3 regions of the Oceanobacillus phoenicis genome follow, and region 3 is predicted to be linked to each of the others. Evidence: riboswitches for the same ligand, from Rfam matches in the RefSeq annotation. Region 3 holds a riboswitch; each other region holds the start of a gene.
What was found. A riboswitch is a leader RNA that binds a small molecule or an ion and turns the genes downstream of it on or off. The one in region 3 is predicted to bind S-adenosylmethionine.

Region 1 (7,467 bases), 2.0 Mb from region 3:
TTGGTTTTTCTGGTGTTTTCACTGCATATACGTTTAAGGAACCCATGTTAAGAGAAATTGCTGGTTTTGGCGTGACAGGTGTTACAATTGGACTGTTTTTATTTGGACTAGGTGCCGTTATTGGTAACTTTATCTCAGGAAGTATCCAGCCATCTAAATTAACCGAACGTTTAATCGTTACCTTAGCAACACTTGGAGCCGTACTATTTTTATTTACATTTTTATTATCTATGCCATTTCTCGCTTATGTTGCATGTTTTCTATTTGGAGCAGGAACATTTGGAACCACTCCAATTCTAAATTCAAAAATTATTCTAGCTGCTACAGAAGCACCCGCTCTATCTGGCACCATAGCGGCTTCCGTATTTAATCTCGCAAACTCTATTGGTGCCACTTTAGGAAGTTTCCTATTAAATTCGGGTTTTTCTTATTCACAAATCACATTTGTAGCAGCTGGAATGATTTTATTCGGTATGCTATTGATGATAATAACGCATAAAATAGAAGATAAATCATTGTTTTCTATTGCTACTGACAAATAAATTTAGAAGAGGAGATTCTCTGAAATAGAGTCTCCTCTTCTATATTATTGATCGTTCCACTCTTCTCGCAATATCCCCATACGGATAGAGTCGTAATACTCCCCGTTATAATAACGGACTTTACGTATTTTTCCTTCCATCATCATTCCTAACTTTTCAGCAACACGAATCATCCTCTTATTTCCCGACCAAGTAGTTAGACCTACTCTAACAACAGGCAGTTGCTCAAAAAGATGATTTATCCATAATTTTAAAGCTTTTGTTCCATAGCCCATACCCCAATTACTGCCTTCATAAAAGATAATCCCCATCTCTAGCCAATTCTTTTGTTCATCTTCATAATAATATGAAACGGTACCATGGACATCATTATTTACACAAATTACCCATCTAGATTTAGCATTAATCCATGCTTCAGCTTCTTTCATGAAACGTTCGTAAGACATACTTTCATGGGAGAAATATGGAGCATCCCATTGTTTCCACTCCGGATTTTCTTCTTTATAGATTAATTCCCATAGACGTTTTAAATCTTTTTCTTGAATTGGACGTATTGTCAATTTTTGATCTTTATACATGCGAATCCTCTTTTCATTAAAATTTCTTTTTACTAACCATTGATTGAAAAGAAGACGAAAAAGAAACAATCTACTTATCAATCACCTTTTTAACTGAAATCTGTTTCATTGTTATCACACCTTTTTAAAATTTAAGTAAAACATCATATCACCTATACGCACCTTTATTATTAGATAACATAATTGCTAAGACAGTCCCCCACAGAAATGTCACACCATAAAACATACGTTGGAGTAGTCCCGCTGGCAAAGGAATAAAAATAAGAAGTATAATAAACACTACTAAAATGATAAGAGAAATTAATATGCTATACGTCCACCATTTCCCTCTTACTAATATCTTTCCAAATAACCATAGCCCAATTAAAAAAGTCACCATTCCTAACTGAGCAAAAATAGAGTGCCAGAATAAATTGACATCTGCAGGAATAAATCCGGAAACAATATTTCCTAATGCTAGTAACAATAAACATATAGTACCTATCAGATTCTTTTTATTATGTTCGAGCTGTTGAGAAAGATATAGTATTCCTATTGAAAAGGTAATCCCATTAATAACAAATAATACATTCATCCAAAAATGATAAGGAGAACAAATCTCATAAGCTGCTAGAGCATAGGTATATTCACCACAACTTGTAATTCCCAAATCACTCATGGCATGATTCATCACACTATACGGAGCGATGGAAGACATCACAAAAAAAGGTTCAAGTACAAAATACATACAAGTGAGAATCCAACTTGTTATACCTACCTTTTTAGAAATTTTCATTTTAATTACTCCTTCTAAATTTATCCCGCTAGTTAATGTAATATCCCATTTACCTTTTATAAAGGCCTATATAGTTAATAGAGATTCCTATTTGTTAATTAGGATTAAGTATTATTTCTATATTCATTACCTCTTTTCCTCTAAATACTTACAAATAAAAAAGAGAATCCAATAAACATCGGATTCTCTGCTTGTAAATATATTAGTGCGCAATCATCTCGTGAACAATAGCTTCTTCACTCATTTTGGATGGATAGTATGTTGGCCAATGTTCAACTTCTTCTAATAATGCTTGTCTGTCATCTCCCCAATAAAGATGGAAATGTCCAGAATCAGTTGGGAATATCGAATGATCACTAAATTGAATATAAGTTGGTAACCCTTCTGACTCTTCCTCTAGCTTAAATATAAATCGTACTCCTCGATTTCCTGCTTCGTAATTGAGGATTTCATAACCATCATATTGATACTCACCAGTTTGTTCTTCTTCTCCCTCAAAGAAAGTTACTTCATTACCATCTATCACGATTCTATTAACATCTGTTACATAACCAGTTTCATAATAATCTTTGTATTCTTCTTCTGTCATATCCTCACTTTCTTCAGCCTTGTGTGCATAGACTTCATCGAGTGTACCGTTTTGATGTAACGGATATACAGATTGCCAATCGCCTTCCCAGTCTCCTAAAGTACGATCTTCCACTTGTTCATCTTCAAAATAACCATCATAAATTTGTTGAGATTCTTCATCATGAGCATGACTATGTCCATGTCCGTGATCATCTATTACAACTTCTATAACTTCTGATTGAGCATATGGTTCGTGATCATCATTAAATAAAACTGCTATAATTTGTTGTCCATCAACTTCCGCATCGCCAAAAAATTTCGTATCATCTAATTCTGGTACTGCTTCCCATTCATCTTCAGATGAATTTCTTGTGTACCAATGCCAATGATTAAATTCACTATCTTCTTCAAGCCCTGCAGTTAATTTAATTAAGTCACCCGTATGATAATGATCAGAGACTCCATCAATATTGACTTTTTCTGGTGCATCTCCAATCTCTACCTCGTGACTGTGATCATGTTCTTCTTCAGCATTTGCTCCCTCTTCAGAATTATCATCTGCTGACTGACAGCCCATGATAAATAGTAGACTTAGTAATAGTACGCTAAGCCCCTTTCCCCATATTTTCTTCATATAGATTCTCTCCTTTATGTAATCGTAATTGTTACGATTCGTAATGATTACGATTTAAATTATACATAGGCCACACCACACCGTCAAGATAATTTTTTTCCAAAATAAAAAAAGCCTCTTATAGAGACTTTTCATTGTTGATTTAAACTAGAAATTACGTACACAATTATTATCTAAATTTCTCTCCAGATATAATATGCCAATGAAGATGTTTTGAATCTTGATAATCACCTAAATTTGTAATGACACGGCAAGCACCATCTTCTTCTTTTACCATAGCAGCAACTTGCTTTATTACAAAAAATAACTCTATTAACAAATCATTATCTTTTTCTTCCAAAGATAGAAGAGAGTCAATATGGATTTTCGGAATTGCAACAATATGAGTTGGCCAAAATGGATTTGTATGATGGTAAGCTAATACATTTTCTGTTTCCATCACCTTCTCCACTAACATATTACCACTTAAAACTTCATCACAATAAAAATCTTCCGTCATATACTTCCCTCCATATTTTCTGATCATTATTTTGTACTGTAGAAGATAAATGATGATGATTCTTCTCTTGCCTCTTTTAATTCCCAATCTCCATAACATTTAACATCAGAAAATCCGGCTTTTTCTAAGGCAACCTTTACTTCTTTTTGAGTACGAAATCGCAATTGCAGTTTTTCCCGTTGGATAACCTCTCCAGACTTAACACTTTTTACAGTTTCATAGAACGTAAATATTTGTTTTTCGTCCATTCCATCGTATTCGGTCCAAATTTCTAATTCTTCTCCTGACCTAGGGTGTGTTGCAATATCAGGTGTTTTATCTGCCATCCATTTTTTCCACACTTCTGCTCTTGGATTACGTGTATCAAATATGAAACATCCGCCTTCTTTTAATGAACGAATAACATTGTTGGTTACTTGCTCCCAATCTATATCTGTAAGAAATACTTGCGCAACATTTGCAGTCATAATCACCACATCATATGTGTTTGTCTTTAGATCCCCACTATCTCCAATAATCCATTCAACTTGATTGGATGTTTGTTTCGTCTTAGCAAGCTCAATTGCTTCTTTATTTGGATCAATTGCGGTTACATTAAAACCCGTTTCAGCAAAATGTATGGTAAGCCTTCCTGTTCCACAACCTAGATCGGCTAAGTTTTTCCCACTTAACTCTTTTAATAGTGATAGAAAAAATGTATCGTCCTTACCAAACGTATTTAGTTGGTCATATACTAGCGGAATCATACGCCACCTCGCTTTAGTGTCTTTTTAGTCTTTTACCGAAAATCGCAAATGCTTTTCCTTCTTCATTTGGATAAAATTGCTGTTTTATCCATTCCCAATGCTGATTCTTATAAAATTGTATAGCAGTCATATTATCTTGTTGTGTCGTCAAAATAGCTGTATTTGTTGTAGCATCTTTTAACAGTCTGTCTAATAAATCTCTTCCATATCCTGACTTTCGATAAGGTGAGTCCACAATTATTTCTCCAACTTCATAGCAGTTGGAGAGCCAATCTTGATATTCCTGTTGATTCAGGTGATTAGCAATTAGATTATGGTAATATTGACCTTTTAATGATAAATAACCATAAGCAAAACCAATCAATTTAGCTTCTTCCGATTAATCATACGTCCTTGAAAACCATCATAGGCCATATGTTTCTTTATCCGATGAGTTATCTCTAAAGAATCATTACTCCAGACTTTACTATATAACGTGGAAATTAAGTTAACATCCTCTTCACTATGTATTGATTTAAAGTTTATTTGCATACCAGTCATCTCCAACATACTTCATTTTATCATTTAATTCAGAAAAATACATAATTCTTATTCATTTAATAGTATATTCTGGAAATCAAGTTACTGTTGATTTATCAGTAAAAGAAGAAATTCCTATTGAAGTAACAGATAAAGTTGAAGTTGGATTTACTGGAAATGTCAGAGAAAATAGTCCGCCAGTTGGATAGATACTCTATGTAAAACTAATTGATAATTAAGTAATTTTGCTATGAGTTATACATTTGATGTAAAAATGAAATAAAAAAACCTCGCAAATGCGAGGATAAAGTTTGTATCAAAATATAAAGTTAAAAATTCTCCCAATGAATGGCACCTTTACCAGCATGCGGGTGATCATTATATTGAAGCTTAAAATATTCATATTCTAACTCCGCGGTTGTAAGCTCATAAAGATGTCTGTTCCCTTTTTTAAAGTGATTAGATGCAATTAATTTCTCAATTAATTCATTTTTTCTTCTTTCTGATTCATCTTCGTTCCAGAAAACCATATTCAAATCCTCCTCTTCTATAAGTATGATCATGGCAAAGATAAGAAGAGAGAATTTGTATCGTACGATAACCTCAACTTATCTTTCAAGCTAATGCTTGCAGGATTTAGCACAGACAAATGCACTCTGTTGCTGAGGTTTCAACGGGCCAGTCCCTCCACCTCTCTTGATAAGTATTTTTATACAATTTATTATAAACACATTAATCCGATTTGTCTACTATGATTAAACTCCTAATCAGTTCATCTTATTTATTAATTTGCTTAAATTCAACCATTTCTAAAGGAACTGGTATCTATACCCTATCCAATTTACGGCTTCCGTAAGATTTTCCGCTACAAAATCAATTTCGATTCCTTTTAGCTTTTCAAAATGGTCATGAAGTGTAGATGTTCCTGCCCCTGTTTTTACTAATATCTTTACTGAATTTGTCTTGGAAGCTGCCACCATATCACTCCATCTATCACCAATTATAATACAATTATTTAAGTTTAATTGATATTTATTAGAAGCATCTTTCAACATACCTCCATTAGGTTTTCGACATTTACAGCCTTCTTTATGATGATGCGGACATATGAATACATCATCAAAACCAAAACCTATTAATTCTTTATAGAAATCTTCTTTCCTCGCCTCTCCAAAAGAAATACCTGGCTGATTCGTAAATGAAAACACTTGAACAGATTTTTTTAGATAATCTATATTCTCTTTCGATTTCTCAAACATCTTAAAATCACCAGGATAATGTACCTTATCATCTCCACCAATGGTCCCTTCCCTATCTAAAAACACTGCTTCAAGCTTTTTGTTCATCATAACTCTCTCACCCCAAAAATGGAAGAAACATTTAAAGTAACCGTTAAACCCACTAGTATTGCAGATATCAAAACCGTGCTACCCGAAACATCCATTAATGCTGACCAATCTTGAATTCTCACGAGGTGATTTTGATAAAATAACTGAAAACATATTGCAATAGAACATGCACTTAGACTTACTAACATTAGAATATTTTTTTTCAATTTATGTTTATGTGTGGATAATAGATTGATAACGGGAAGAATTAATGCTATTATCCCTAATAATACACTTGCTATATTTAATATTGCCATTGCTAGTATTCCCGCTTTTATTAAATAGACGTAAACTTATTTATAACAGACGCAAAATTTTAATAAATACTTAATTCAGATTATTGTAAACCTTTCTATCTATTTAAGGAGAGCCGAAAATGAAATTCACTTTAGAAATCATTCGTATACTCATAATTCTTGGACTATTGGGATTTATTTTCAGTATAGCTATTATGTTTATCTATTCATCCATCGGAATTCAATTAGATAATCATTATGGAGGATTAATTGCTGGTATTGGTATCATTATTTCTATTTTTATATTATATCGGAACAAATTACAATTCTCTGGATTTTATAAAAGTGATAAAAATGTGAAGTTATCAAAAACAGTTAGTATTTTTTTAATATCAATTTCTATCATCATGTTAGTCATTGCCCCCTACTTACCATAAGTTGTAATATGTGTTTGGTTACCTTTTAGCTTAAATCCTCTAAAACTCAGAATAAATAATCATTAATTATTTTCTTTCTCCCTATGATCAATTTATGTATAATTAACTTTTGATATATTAGCTAACGAAGATTAATCATAAGGGAGAAACACCATGCAACATATTTCAAACTCAACAAAACAGCGTTATTATACATTTCTATTAATTTTAGCAATCCTATTTATAGCTTCTACACTACGTTCCCCCATCACTTCCGTTGGTCCATTAATTCCGATATTTCGAAATGAATTAGAAGTGACAAATGCCATGATCGGTTTAATTAACACCTTACCTTTAATAGCATTTGGAATTTTTTCTTCATTTGTTCCTACATTGTCTAGAAAACTTGGCATGGAAATTACGTTATTAATGGCAATGGTAGTCTTATCCATAGGTATATATGTTCGATCAATTGGCGATATATCCATGTTGTTATTCGGAACACTGCTTCTTGGAATAGCGATATCTGTGGGAAATGTACTAATGCCAGGACTAATCAAATCA
Region 2 (7,467 bases), 140 kb from region 3:
CATTACTAGAGTCGATAGCCTATCAAATTGGCACTGCATTAAAACGAATTTATTTGACCCAAAAAGAACAAGATATTGCGTTACTTACAGAGCGAACTCGCCTTGCACGTGACCTACATGATTCTGTAAATCAGTTATTGTTCTCATTAAGCTTAACTGCCAGAGCAGGTCAAGAGATTACCACTGAGCCAGAAGTAAAAGATACCTTTCAATATATACAAGACTTATCTCAAGAAGCTTTACGCGAGATGCGTACATTCATAAAACAACTTCATCCCCCTTCTCTAGAAAACGGCTTAATCTCTTCATTCATTAATTATGCAAAAGTTCTTGATTTACATATTCACACTAAAGTGAGCGGGATCAAGCCAATCGATCCGCAAATTGAAGAGGCTTTATGGAGGATTGGACAAGAAGCGATGGCCAACTGCAAAAAACATTCTGGACAACAGGATATCTTTATCGAGATAAATACAGTTGAACCAAACATTATTCTTACTATTTCAGATAAAGGTACAGGTTTCTTTTATGATAAAAAATTTGATATGCCTACCATGGGATTACGTAGTATGCAATCCCGCGCAGAAGAAATTGGGGGCAAATTTCAGGTTACAACTAAAGTCGGCATGGGAACTTTTATTCAAGTTACTATCCCATTTGTAAAGGAGGAATAACAAACTTGATTAAAGTATTAATAGCGGATGATCATCATGTTGTTCGACGTGGTCTAGTTATGTTTTTAAAAACACAACCTCCCATTAAAATTGTCGGTGAAGCTTCTAATGGACAAGAGGCAGTTGAACTTACACAATCCCAAAAACCCGATGTGATACTAATGGATATAATGATGCCCGTCATGAACGGTATTGAGGCAACAAGAAAAATCCGTTCATTATACCCCGAAGTAAAAATACTTATGCTCACAAGCTTTTCAGAACAAAACCATGTCATACCTGCATTAGAAGCCGGCGCTTCAGGGTATCAATTAAAGGATATTCAACCAGACGATCTAATTAGAAGTATTATTTCTCTTATGGACGGACAAACTCAACTGCATCCAAAAGTTACCAATCATTTAATGCCCGTCAATTCTATCCATCACCCATCGTATCGTTTAAATACATTAACCAATCGTGAAATAGAAGTATTAAAAGAAATCGCTAAAGGGAAAAGTAATAAGGAAATTGCTATTTCATTATTTATTACAGAAAAGACAGTAAAAACGCATATCAATAAAATCTTATCGAAATTAAACCTTTCCGATCGCACACAAGCTGCGTTATTCGCTGTAAAACACCACGTTGAGTGATTAATTGGTTGCTACCAAAACCTAAAGAAAATTGTTGTCTTTTTTTGTAAAACAAAAATGAGTACGATATGTTATTGAATCAATTACATCATTGCTAAGTTTTATTGGAAAACGAACGTTTTTTGATGTTTTATATAATAATGTTCCGATTACAAGAAATTCTTGGCTTTGATTGTAATGGAAGATGGCGACTCCTGCAGGAACAGTACGATCTGAAGATCCACTTGAAAAGTGATCTTCTTTTCAAGTTAGCTGAGGCCATACCTGCTAAAAAGCGTCCGTCTGAAATGGAAATCAAACAATGCAATATTAGGATTTTACACCAAAGATATTAATTATGAAATTGATTCTATTAGGTAAACTTAGAGATACTAGCTATCCCAAATAAAAAAGGAGTTGTATCCAAATGCTAATCAAACCACCAAGATTAAAAGCAGGAGATAAAGTTGCAACCATTTCCCTTTCATGGGGAGGTGCTGGTGAAGAGAACTTACAATGGCGTTATGATCAAGGAGTTAAACGTTTAGAAGAGGTATTTGGTTTACAAGTGATTCCCACTCCCAATAGTTTAAAAGGAGAAACATATCTTCATGCACATCCAGAGGCTCGTGCAAAAGATCTAATGGATGCTTTTGAGGATCCAGAAATAAAAGCAATTATTTCTAACATAGGCGGTGACGATAGTATTCGTCTATTACCATATATTGATTTCGATGTGATTCACAAAAATCCTAAAATATTCTTAGGGTATTCGGATACAACTATATCTCATTTCTTCTGTTATAAAGCAGGAATATCCTCCTTTTATGGACCATCTATCATGGTTGATTTCGCTGAGAATGTAGAAATGGATCCGTTCACTATCAAACATATCCATAAAACATTATTCTCGAACGAAGTAATTGGAGATATCGAACCACCTGAGCGTTGGACAAGTGATTTCCTAGAATGGGATATTAAAAATAAAGACACGAAGCGAACGACCTACCCTAATAAACCGTATGAGATTCTACAAGGAGAAGGTATTATACAAGGACGTTTAATTGGTGGATGTATTGACTCCTTGGAAAGTATAAAAGGGACGAAGCTTTGGCCAGAAATCGAACACTGGAAAGATACCATATTATTTATTGAAACTTCTGAGGAAGAACCGAAACCGGATCTTCTCGCTCGTTGGTTACAAAATTATGCTACACAGGGCATACTTCAAAGTGCGAATGGAATTATCTTTGCAAAACCGCATGGAGAAACCTATTACGAAGAATATAAACAAGTTATTACAAATGTATTAAAAGAAAATGGTCTATCCACACTACCTGTTCTTTATAATGTAAGTTTCGGGCATAGTGAACCAAAAGCAACACTTCCATTTGGTCGTATGGCAGGAATTAACTGTAATCAAGCTACTTTCTCTATTATGGAAAGCGCTGTGCAGGAATAAATCGGTGAATCGTATATACTAATCAGAAAATATTTTCTATTACTAATAAATCGTTTCACTTCATAAATTTGACATAATTATAGTAAAATAAGGTGACCGACTTCATAGAAAAGGGAGCTTAGATGATGAGGAAGTTTGCAGAGAAGTTATTACTACAAAATCAACATCAAAAAGAAGAGGAGCTTTGGAAGTGACGAAGCTAATCATTCCCGAAGAAGATATCATTCTTGCTGTATGTATATATATTGCTCGACAACGAGAAATCGAGCCAGGTGAAGTTAAAGTTGAACTTTTTTATGATGATTATTCCGGTTTCTCTGCAGAAATAACCACTGTATTCGGCAAACAAGAAATTGTAACAAAACATATTATTTCCGCTCTACGAGAATGGATTAAAGAAAATTTACATGCAAATCCATATGCTGGACTAAAGCTTGATTTAAATCGGACAAATGGTATTTATGCAAGACTCCGGAGTGAAGATGATTAGTATAAGTTCACATTTGCTATACTCGGAATATTTATCAGAATAATTTTATTTTTAAAACCATATTGACTTAATTTAATTTATCCTCTAGAATTACTTTCAATATAACAACTAAATATTTTACGTTTTTTCTTATCTAGAGAGATTGAGGGATCAGGCCCTATGACATCTCGGCAGCGGATTCTTTTGTTAAAGAATACTGTGCCAATTCCTGCAAATGCAATTAGCATTTGGAAGATGAGAAATGATGGCTTCTACATCTATACATATGGTTTAGAATCCCTCTTTTCTTGTCTTTCAAGAAAAGAGGGATTTTTTATTTTATCATTTGGTGAGGGGTTAAGACATGATTGAATTTCAGAATGTAACTAAAACATTCACACTTGGAAAAAGAAAAGTGGAGGCTGTAAAAGAAGTCTCTCTAACGATTGAGAAAGGAGATATTTATGGAATCATCGGATTCAGCGGCGCCGGAAAAAGCACTTTGCTTCGATTAGTAAATATGCTCGAACGGCCCACCGAGGGATCGGTACATATCCAAGGAACAGATGTTGGTAAATTATCCGCCAAGCAATTACGGGAGCGCAGAAGAAATATAGGAATGATCTTTCAAAACTTCAATTTATTCCAATCACGGACAGTCGCTGGAAATATTGCATACCCGCTTAAACTTGCGGGTACATCAAAAAGTGAAGTAAACAAAAGGGTTTCTGAACTACTACAATTCGTCGGTTTATCCGATAAAGCAAAAGATTACCCAGATCAGTTATCAGGTGGCCAAAAGCAACGCGTTGGTATTGCAAGAGCTCTCGCCACATCCCCCGATATTTTAATATGTGATGAAGCAACCTCTGCTTTAGATCCAAATACAACATCGGATATCTTGAAATTATTAAAAAGAGTAAATCGAGATTTAAGTATAACCATTCTACTTATCACCCATGAAATGGGAGTTATTCAATCGATATGTGACAAAGTGGCTGTTATGGAAGAAGGCAAAGTCATTGAGCATGGGAACGTGTTTGATACCTTTACAAACCCTTCTCACGAAACAACTAAACGATTTATTCGTTCAGTACAACAAGAACTTCCATCTGAGAAGGTGCTAAAAGAATGGACGGAAGCTGGTGGAGGTAATCTTTATCGTGTTTTATTTAAAGGCGAAAGAGCCACTGACCCTATCTTATCGAGTATAACGCGGAAACATAACATCGACTTTAATATCGTATATGGATCTGTCCGGGAACTACAGGAAAAATTATTTGGAAATCTCATTGTCTCTTTTGGAGGAGACGAACAGCAAGTTCAACAAGTTATTCATGAATTAGAAACGATTGTTGATATGGAGGAGGTGTATACACATGGGAGTTGATTGGAGTACATTTTGGCCACGAATTGTAGAGGCAACCGGAGAAACATTGCTCATGGTCACCGCAACTTTATTTTTTGGTTCCATTCTAGGTATATGCATGGGTTTATTACTATTTGTGACACGTGAAAACAACATATTAGAAAACAAGATTATCTTTAACGTATTGAACTTTATTATTAATATCATTCGTCCTATCCCATTTATCATTTTTCTAGTAGCAATCTCACAAGTTACCAGACTCGTCATTGGCACGACAATAGGAACTGCTGCCGCAATCTTCCCGATGACAATTGTTGCTAGTTTTACAATTGCTAGAGTAGTAGAAAATAATCTCGTTAGCATCGACCCTGGAGTTATCGAAGCTGCTAAAGCAATGGGTGCCAGTCCAGTAAAAATTATTTCCACTGTATTAATTCCCGAAGCGCTAGGACCATTAATTCTAGGACTTACATTTGTATCTATTTCGTTAATCGACTTCTCTGCTGTAGCAGGTACAGTTGGTGGCGGTGGTCTTGGACATATCGCGATGACATATGGCTATCAGCGATTCGACGGCAGCGTTATGCTCGTCACCGTAATCATACTTATCATTATGGTTCAAGTAGCTCAATGGCTCGGTAATACTATTTCCAAAAAAATTATGCGTCGTTAAATCAAACTATATTAGGAGGAGTATCATATGAGAAAATCATTTATTTTACTAGCATTATTCAGTTTTATATTATTTTTAGCAGCTTGTGGAAGTGATGAGGCAAAAGCTGGAGATGATGAAGTTACTGTAAAAATTGGAGTAAATGGTGCCGATGGAGTTCAATGGCCCCTTCTTAAAGAAAAAGCAGCAGAAGAAGGAATCAACATCGAACTTATCGAGTTTGCTGATTATACATTGCCGAACAACGCCTTAGCTCAGGGAGATATTGATATCAATGCTTTCCAACACATTGCTTTCTTAGGGCAATATGTGAAGGAAAGTGGTGAAGACATTGTTCCCATTGGATCTACTGTTCTTGCACCAATTGGATTATATTCCGAAAAGATCAGTGATGTTTCTGAATTGCAAGAAGGAGACAAAATTGCCATTCCAGATGATCCATCTAACCAAGCTCGCTCCTTACGCGTATTAGAGAGTGCCGGATTACTTACATTAAATGATAATTTTGGAATGTTCGGTGACCCTTCGCAAATAGAAGAAAACCCGTTGAATTTAGAAATCATTCCAATGACAGCACAACAAACTGCCCATGTACTGCCAGATGTCGCTGCATCTGTGATCAACAATGGTGTAGCTGGTCAAGCAGGCTTTGAACCAGGTGAAGATCCAATTTATATTGAAGATGCAGATGGAGAAGCAACACACCCTTACGTCAATATTATCGCAACACGTGCAGAAGACAAAGATAATGAAGTTTACCAGCGTATCGTAGAACTATATCAAGAAGAGGATATTGAGCAAGCCATTAAAGATGATACCAACGGTGGGTCTTTCTTAGTGAAATTAACGCAAGAACAGTTAGATAAAGCCTTTGAACAATTAAAAAAACAACAATAATACATGAGGAGGAAACAAAATGAGTATTGTTCAATCACGTCAAGAAGCTATCTTTCAAAATATCGAGGAAAATAAAGACAAATATATTCAAATTAGTCAGGACATTCATGCACAGCCAGAGATTGGAAATGAAGAATTTTATGCAAGTTCGAAGTTAATCCAAACACTAGAAAATGCAGGTTTCACTGTTGAATCAGCAGTTGCAGGACATAAGACGTCCTTTTTCGCATCCAAAGATAGTGGCAAAGAAGGTCCAACGATTGCTTTTCTCGCAGAGTATGATGCGCTCCCTGGAATCGGGCATGCTTGTGGACACAATATTATTGGTACAACCAGCGTTGCAGCTGCTATCGGCTTAGCTGAATCCCTTTCAGAAACTGCAGGCCGTGTCGTGGTATTAGGTACACCTGCTGAAGAAGGTGGCCCAAACGGAAGCGCTAAAGGTAGTTTTGTAAAACATGGTCTTTTAAAAGATATTGATGTGGCACTTATGCTCCATCCATCCGGAAAAACAAGTTTAACAAGTGAAACATTAGCAGTAGATCCTTTAGAATTCCATTTCTATGGGAAGCCTGCTCATGCATCTGGAGCTCCAGAAAAAGGGATCAATGCATTAGACGCTGTTATTCAACTATTTAATGGAATTAACGCTCTACGCCAACAACTTTCAAGTGATGTTCGAATTCATGGCATTATAACACATGGCGGAGATGCTCCAAATATTATACCAGAATATGCAGCAGCTCGTTTTTATATTAGAGCTGAATCTTGGGTCAAAACGGAGGAAACTGCTGAAAAAGTCCGTGCTATCGCAAAAGGTGCGGCACTTGCTACTGGTTCAACTGTTAAAGTGGAACGATTCCAAAATGAAGTAAAAGATTTTGTGCTTACAAATACACTAGACAATGTTTTAAAGAAAGAGTTAGAAAAACAAGGTGAAACCGTTGTTACAGAGCAAAAGAAAGGAAAAGGCTCGACAGATGCAGGTAACATTAGCTACGAAGTACCGACCGCCCATGGCCATATTAAAATTGGTGAAGATAATTTAATTGGGCACACAGTCGAGTTTAGAGAAGCCGCAAAATCGGACGCTGGTAACGAAGCTATTATAACAGGAGCTAAAGCCCTAGCTTCTACGGGATACCGTTTATTAACAGACAGCGAACTCCTTCACAGAGTACGTCAGTCACATGAACAAGGACTGGCTGAAAAACAATAAAAAAATATGTGGCAAAGTATATATTCAAAAGACAAATCCGAATGAATTAATTTTAATAACCCGCTTCAGAAATATACAGCGCTTATCCTA
Region 3 (7,467 bases):
TAAATTCACGTCTTCAAAAAGTTTTTTATCTCCATATCGTAAACTAACATTCGTAACGTTAATCATTATTAATTGCCTCCAGAAAAAAAGTATCAAATTCAGCTTACGCCATTTGTAGCTACAATGCAAGATGGGACTTAGGAATTAGTTAAATTGTGTATGCATATTTGGATAAAACTGCATAAATTAAAAGTAATATTAAAAATTTATAAAAAATTAACTTGTACAACTAGGTACTTTTGTATATAGTAATACAAAGAGATGCGTCCTAAGCAAAGGGGGTAAGGGGAATGTGTGAAAGGACGGTATATTTATTATTTACAGATACGGGAAGTTATCTTTCTAGAGCTATAAATTTATATACGAAAAAACCTTTAAATCATGTGTCGATAGGATTTGATGAAGAATTAACCGAATTATATAGTTTTGGAAGAAAACAACCAAATAATCCGTTTATTGGTGGTTTCGTTAAGGAAGATATAAAAAATCCATTTATGCGATACTCGCCCTGTGCGATCTATTGTTTCCAAGTATCTGATGAAGAATATTTTAGTATAAAAAAACATATTAGAGATATAGAAAATCAACAAAGTATATATCGTTATAATTTTATAGGTTTGTTTGGAGTAATGTTCCATATTAGAATTAATCGAAAATCAGCATATTTCTGTTCTCAATTTGTAGCAACAGTACTACAACATATCTCATCTTTTAAGTTCCAAAAGCCTCCTTATTTTACCACACCATCTGATTTACGTGAACTACAAGGGATCGAATTATTATATGAAGGAACATTAGATGATTACTGCGGTTTAAAAAAGAATATAGAGAAGCAATCATTATCGATTTTATAATATTATCTTATTAAAAAAAGAACCTATGTGGATGTTCTTGTTTAGACAAACAGATTAAAAACGCTGTGTTGCCTTAAAAGGAGAATTTAAATTATCCAAATAGGTTCTTTTTATTGATGTCTTATAAACAGCTAAAATTATTCATTCGAATACAATCGTTATTTTTCTGTATAGATTGTTAATCATCCTCATAAAAACCACGTAATGATTCTGAGTTTAGTTGTTGAATGCCAAGTGTTTCATACGGTACATTCAATTTAAGTGCTATATTATTTGCCTCTAAGTCAATGTTTTCTACAGATACTTGAAAGTTTCCTTGTATATCCATATCCGTCACTGCAACATAGATTTCTTGCTCTTCTGGGTTAATCGTAACCCATTCTGGCATTGGTAAGTACCTTCCCATATATTCCATGATTTTTTTGTTCGGAAGCTCTAATAATCCTACAGAAATAGATTTTTGTTTGAGTATCAAATCTCCGTTTGGTTGGACTAGTGGTTCAAGTCTAACTGATAGAGGAACCGTGGAAGAGAATACAGGTAATTCCCCCATTAAATGTACATCTTCTTCAAGCGCTATTCGATAATGATGATTTGTCCCTTCAAGTAATTTTTCGATATATGCATTTACTAAGCTATTTAAATTTTGTTTTGTTGTACGAATAATAAACTCAGAGCTTTCTTGTTCATCGATATTATTTGAAGAAGGGTATTGATTACTTGATACAGGCCAAAAAATGAGGGTAAGAACGATAATTATCACAAGCACATTTAAAGCAAATAACCCTATGAAAAGTTTTTTCCACTTGTTTATCATTTTTAGTCTTTTTAATCGTTCTCTCATTATGTTCATCCTCATCTAATTGACATATAATTTAATACTCGTTCAGCAATTCTATAATACCCTTCGTAGTTCGGATGGAAATTATCGTCGGCATATAGGTTAATATTATTTGTATCAGTAAATAAATCTTCAATAGGTATAAAAGTGCTATTTTCATATTCATCCGTAATACTAGTACCAGTATCGTTCCAAGCACTAACAATCATATCAAGCTCTTGGATGTCCTCAAAATAATTTTTAAAAGGATTATAAAGGCCCACTAAATAGATATAAGTATCGGGATTAATTTCCCGGATCTCAGTGAAAATGTCTTGGAGCCTTTGTTCATAATGAACTTGTTCTACCTGAAAGTCATCAATATCTAAGCTTGTGATATTTTCCTTAACGACCTGCATAATGTCATTTGCACCAATAGTTACTAAAACAATATCTGATTCTTGTATCGCATCAATCAATTCTTGTTCATTCCGTAATCTTTCTAGCAGTTGATCAGTACGGTTACCTCGTTTTCCGAAGTTATCAAAATCAGCACTATATCCAGTACTATTTATGGTTCTATCAAGAATTCCAACATAACCACCTTGTTCAGTTTCATCACCAATACCCTGTGTTAATGAATCACCAACTGCCACAATCTGTGTTTCATCTGAAGATAGAAAATTCATAGTACCATGAACAGCATCATTGATAACTTCGGGAAAGGAATTTCCAGATGCTTCTTCAGCTTCTATATTCTCATTAGATGTTTCGTCATTCGCATTGTTTTGTTGATTTCTTGATTTATTCTGATCTACTTGTTGTTGTAGTGCTGTTTCTTTCTCTCTTTGATCAGAAGAAAGATGTTTAAATGGATCTTGAGATTGATAGATAAATCCAATTGCGATTAGAAGTACTAATGCAACCAATCCGCTGAAGATCATAATCTTTTTCTTGTTTTTCATGTAATCACACCTATGCAGTTCATTTCTTATATAATATGAATTAGTAAATGGATTTGTCTATTAAGAAGGCTGATGTAGATGGATTTTTATAATAACAGTTTAATCCATTTATTGATAACCTAAACCAACAATTTATAGCAAAAAAAAAGCCTTCATTATGGAAGGCTTTTATTTATATATATTTTATTACCCAAATAAAATGAAACATAAACATATTTTATAGTAATTATAACTTGATTGGTTGTTTCGTCTCTATACCGCTACGAAGTTGTAGAGCAATTTTTGCTGGTGATTGATTGGTTATTACAATGTTATCTTTTAGTTGAGAGGACTGGCTATCCGATGCAAATACAATCGTATTTGACGGAACAGTTCCTTCGAGAGAGTGTACTGTCTCATCAATCCAGATAGCATCAACTTCTGTACTTAGTTCACTTAATGATGTTACCGGCAATATTTCATATCCTAGTTTTCTCAGAGGTGCTTGTTGATCTTGGTCTACGTGAATTGTAGCAATTATTTTTTTCCGTACTCCATTACTACGATCAAATGGAGACTGAAGTAACCATTGTACTGCAACTTCCTCTTGAGACGGTTTATTTGTACGTGATTTACCAGTCGCTTTCTCGATTGCTTGATCAAGATCAGCGATGATATCGTCGATAGACTCTAGACCTACAGATAATCGTACTAATTCTTCTGTTACGCCACTTAATGCTAAGTCATCCTCATTTAATTGTTGGTGTGTGGTAGAAGCCGGGTGAATAATGAGAGATTTGGCATCTCCTACATTGGCAACATGCGACCATAATGAAACATTATCTATTAATGTTCGACCTGCTTCTCTTCCACCAGAAATTCCGAAAGTAATAATCGATCCGAAGCTTTGTTTTAAATATTTACCTGCCAGTTCGTGAGATGGATGCTCCTCTAACCCTGGATAATTCACCCATTCGACAGCTGGATGTTCTTGTAAATAATTTGCTAATTGCAATGCATTATCCGTATGTCGTTTAATGCGTAAGTGTAATGTTTCTAATCCTTGCAGTAGCAAAAAGGCATTTTGTGGGCTAAGGGATGCTCCAATATCACGTAATAACTGCACTCGAAGTTTTGTAATATATGCCTCCGCTCCAAGGTCAACGTATTTTAATCCATTGTAACTTTCATCAGGTTTTACAAAGTCTGGAAAACGTTCGTTATTCCAATCAAAGCGACCACTATCGACGACAACACCACCAATGGTTGTTCCATGGCCGCCAATCCATTTTGTTGCGGAATGAACAACAATATCTGCACCCCAAGTTAACGGTTTTGTTACATATGGTGTAGCAAAGGTATTATCAATGATTAACGGTACCCCGTGCTTATGTGCTACTTCGGCAACTTTTTCGACATCAAATACATAGAGGCTAGGGTTCGTTATAATTTCACCAAAAACGGCTTTTGTCTTATCCGTAATAGCATCTTCAATGGCTTGGGGATCTGTACCATCCACAAATTTTACATTGATTCCGTAACGCGGAAGGGTATTAGCAAATAGATTAAATGTACCTCCGTATAAGTTACTATCAGAAACAATTTCATCTCCAGAACCAGCAATATTAAGAATAGCTAACGTAATTGCAGCCATACCGGATGATGTAGCAACAGCACCGATACCATCCTCAAGTTGTGTAATGCGTTGTTCAAAAGCATCTACGGTTGGATTCATAATTCGTGAATAAATATTGCCGGGTTCCGCTAAACCAAATAAATTTTGCGCATGCTCAGTGTCTCGAAACACATAGGATGTAGTTTGATAGATTGGAACTGCGCGTGATCCAGTTGATGGATCTGGTTCTTGACCTCCATGAAGTAAGATAGTTTCTGATTGTAATGATTGAAATTTAGACATCGTATTTCCTCCTTGAAATTATTATTTTTAAAGTAAGAAGAGAAGGATTAAAAAAAGCCCCCTTCATAAGAAGAGGACTTTGTCTGTTTAAAAAACCGAACCTCCTCTTATCTTCCAGACGATAAGTCTGTAGGATTTAGCACCTTTCAATAGCAAAATTGCCACAGGTTGCCGGGTTTCACAGGGCCTATTCCCTCCACCACTCTTGATAAGAGATTTGCTTATTAAATTGTTAAAAGTATATCCTGTTTACTTGTTGATTGTCAACAGTAAATTTATAATTATATAAATATTCATGTAGTTAATGTCTTTTTCCGTTGTTTACGAGGTAATTGTTTATATAAGCTATACATATAGATTGCTAATGCTATCCAAATAAATAAAAATGTAATCATATGGTGTGTAGTAAAAGATTCCTTATATAGAAATACGCCAAGAAAGAACATCACAGTCGGTGCAACATACTGTAAGAATCCAACAGAAGCAAGTGGTATTCTTCTTGCCCCAGCAGAAAATAGTAGTAAAGGGATAGCAGTAACAATGCCACCACCTATTAAAAACAGGTTTTCTAAAGTTAAAATAGGATTTAATGAGAATCCTTGTGCTTGAGGAGCGAACCATATATATAATAGTGCAAATGGTGTCATAACAAGTGTTTCTAATGTAAGCCCAAACATGGCACTGAGATCTAGCGTCTTCTTGATGAAACCATAAATGGCGAAAGAAGCTGCTAAAAATATCGATATCCACGGGAATATTCCATACCCTAATGTAAGATAAACTACAGCCACACCAGCAAGGATAAAAGAGAATATTTGCGATTTGGTTGACGGTTCTTTTAAAATGATTAATCCCAATAATATGCTTAGAATAGGATTAATATAGTATCCCAAACTAGCTTGCAGAACATGCCCACCATTGACAGCGAATATAAACAAAAACCAATTTAATGTAATGACAACCGAAGCTGCGGTAATAGCAATGATTTTTTTTCGTTCCTTCCTAATATGCTTTATCGAATGTAAAAAAGACCGCCATTTGCCAGACAGTACAACAAGCAAAAGCATAAATACACAACTCCAGATAATGCGATGCGCAAGAATAGTTCCTGCTTCAATGGTGTCAAGTTGTTTCCAATAGATTGGCAGGAAGCCCCAAAGTAAATAAGCACTAAATGCAAGAATCATCCCTTGCTGTAATGATTTATTCCCCATAATTATCCTTCTTTCTGTAAGTACATTGAGTTTCATATAATAATAGATGGATTTTTGAAAGGAATCAATTATTTGAATTCGCCATAAAGAAAACGCTTTCATAAATGTGGTAAATACTTTATTATAGAATTGACATGTTTGTCATGGTGAGGAATTGTCTGTAAAACTCTTAAAGCAAGAAATAGAGAATTATCATTATTGAACTGTGAAACTGGGGTTAAACACCCTGCTAAGTCGGATTAATCGTCAGTGGGTGAAAAAATCAGCTGATTTAAGTCTTACTATTAATAAAAGAGGGGGATTGTGATGATGAAAAAGTCATATAAACATATGGAAACGTCAGTTATTCATGAAGGTTATGATTCAACACAGATGCTCGGGAGCTTGACTCCTCCAATATTTCAAACATCAACTTATATTTTTGATTCAGCAGAGCAAGGGGAAGCGCGATTTGCTGCAGAGGAAGAAGGGTATATTTATTCTCGTTTAGGTAATCCGACTGTGCGCATTTTAGAAGAAAAAATTGCAGCATTAGAAGGCGGAGAGCGAGGATTAGCTTTTTCTTCGGGCATGGCAGCGGTATCCGCTATTTTAATTGCACTAACAAAAGCCAATGATCACATTATTTGCTCATCTGGATTATATGGTTGTACATATGGTCTGTTATCCATGATGAAAGAAAAATATAATATTAGAACAGATTACTCTAATATGTCATCCGAGAAGGAATTGGAAGACCAAATAACCAAAGAAACAGCATTAATCTATGTGGAAACTCCGATTAATCCTACCATGGAAGTGATTGATTTAGAATTAGTTGTAAAAGTAGCCAAGAAATATCAACTGCCTGTGGTAGTTGATAATACTTTTTCATCGCCATACGTACAACGACCTTTAGAAATAGGATGTGATTTTGTCATTCATAGTGCTACGAAGTATATTGGCGGGCATGGTGATGTAATAGCAGGTCTTGCAGTTGGGGAAAAACAGATTATGGGTGAGATTGCTCTAACTACACAGAAAGATATTGGTGGAGTTTTGTCTCCTTTTGATGCTTGGTTATTGATTCGAGGACTAAAAACATTACCAATACGAATGGATAGACATAGTAGTAATGCAGAAAAAATAGTTCAACAACTAAAATTACACAAAGCAGTTAAAAGCGTTTATTATCCAGGTGACCCTGATTTTTCTAATGCAACTATCGCGAATAAACAAATGAAGCTAGGGGGAGGCGTCCTTGCATTTGAAGTCAAAGGCGGAAAGAAGCAAGCACAACAAGTATTAAATCAATTACATTTTATTAAAATAGCTGTTAGCTTAGGAGATGCGGAATCATTAATGGAACACCCAGCGTCCATGACACATGCTGTTATTCCTATTGAGGAGCGAAAGAAGATGGGGATAACCGAATCCTTATTAAGGCTTTCGGTTGGAATTGAAGCATGGGAAGATATATGGGAAGATATTCAACAAGCACTTGATACCATTTAAATTGGATATAAGAAATAAGAAGTATTTTACAACTAAAAGGTTGGAAGATACTTCTTTTTTAATGTACATATACTTGGGAACAATATTTAAGATAAGAATTTAGTGGTATTATCTAGAAATGCATTTCTGTGCTATTATTATAAAGTGTAATGTTTTTTAGTTAGGGGGAAATGGCCATGGGAATTACCTCTTTGTTATTAGGACTAACATTTGTTCTTAATAT

Region 1: linked by a shared signal. The riboswitch ahead of ABC346_RS16225 (Fur-regulated basic protein FbpA) and the one ahead of ABC346_RS06600 (O-acetylhomoserine aminocarboxypropyltransferase/cysteine synthase family protein) in region 3 are both predicted to bind S-adenosylmethionine.
Region 2: linked by a shared signal. The riboswitch ahead of ABC346_RS05945 (methionine ABC transporter ATP-binding protein) and the one ahead of ABC346_RS06600 (O-acetylhomoserine aminocarboxypropyltransferase/cysteine synthase family protein) in region 3 are both predicted to bind S-adenosylmethionine.

What each region holds. Positions count from the first base shown of each region.
Region 1 is NZ_JBDFME010000001.1:3,225,955-3,233,421, forward strand. It holds gene ABC346_RS16185 (MFS transporter) at 1-542, shown strand, start outside; gene ABC346_RS16190 (GNAT family N-acetyltransferase) at 587-1,120, opposite strand; gene ABC346_RS16195 (DUF998 domain-containing protein) at 1,269-1,895, opposite strand; gene ABC346_RS16200 (ZinT family metal-binding protein) at 2,098-3,099, opposite strand; gene ABC346_RS16205 (HIT domain-containing protein) at 3,269-3,598, opposite strand; gene ABC346_RS16210 (class I SAM-dependent methyltransferase) at 3,625-4,344, opposite strand; gene ABC346_RS16215 (GNAT family N-acetyltransferase) at 4,358-4,708, opposite strand; gene ABC346_RS16220 (hypothetical protein) at 4,705-4,875, opposite strand; gene ABC346_RS16225 (Fur-regulated basic protein FbpA) at 5,193-5,393, opposite strand; SAM riboswitch class I at 5,469-5,569, opposite strand; gene ABC346_RS16230 (HAD-IIIA family hydrolase) at 5,673-6,212, opposite strand; gene ABC346_RS16235 (hypothetical protein) at 6,209-6,508, opposite strand; gene ABC346_RS16240 (hypothetical protein) at 6,628-6,924, shown strand; gene ABC346_RS16245 (CynX/NimT family MFS transporter) at 7,078-7,467, shown strand, end outside.
Region 2 is NZ_JBDFME010000001.1:1,106,978-1,114,444, reverse strand. It holds gene ABC346_RS05965 (sensor histidine kinase) at 54-674, shown strand; gene ABC346_RS05960 (response regulator transcription factor) at 680-1,309, shown strand; gene ABC346_RS05955 (S66 family peptidase) at 1,716-2,750, shown strand; gene ABC346_RS05950 (YxcD family protein) at 2,941-3,240, shown strand; SAM riboswitch class I at 3,367-3,481, shown strand; gene ABC346_RS05945 (methionine ABC transporter ATP-binding protein) at 3,584-4,609, shown strand; gene ABC346_RS05940 (methionine ABC transporter permease) at 4,599-5,261, shown strand; gene ABC346_RS05935 (MetQ/NlpA family ABC transporter substrate-binding protein) at 5,289-6,158, shown strand; gene ABC346_RS05930 (M20 family metallopeptidase) at 6,178-7,377, shown strand.
Region 3 is NZ_JBDFME010000001.1:1,246,649-1,254,115, forward strand. It holds gene ABC346_RS06580 (ABC-F family ATP-binding cassette domain-containing protein) at 1-66, opposite strand, end outside; gene ABC346_RS06585 (hypothetical protein) at 291-854, shown strand; gene ABC346_RS06590 (YpmS family protein) at 1,033-1,698, opposite strand; gene ABC346_RS06595 (SGNH/GDSL hydrolase family protein) at 1,710-2,639, opposite strand; gene ABC346_RS06600 (O-acetylhomoserine aminocarboxypropyltransferase/cysteine synthase family protein) at 2,866-4,536, opposite strand; SAM riboswitch class I at 4,641-4,751, opposite strand; gene rarD (EamA family transporter RarD) at 4,830-5,750, opposite strand; gene megL (methionine gamma-lyase) at 6,060-7,244, shown strand; gene cls (cardiolipin synthase) at 7,421-7,467, shown strand, end outside.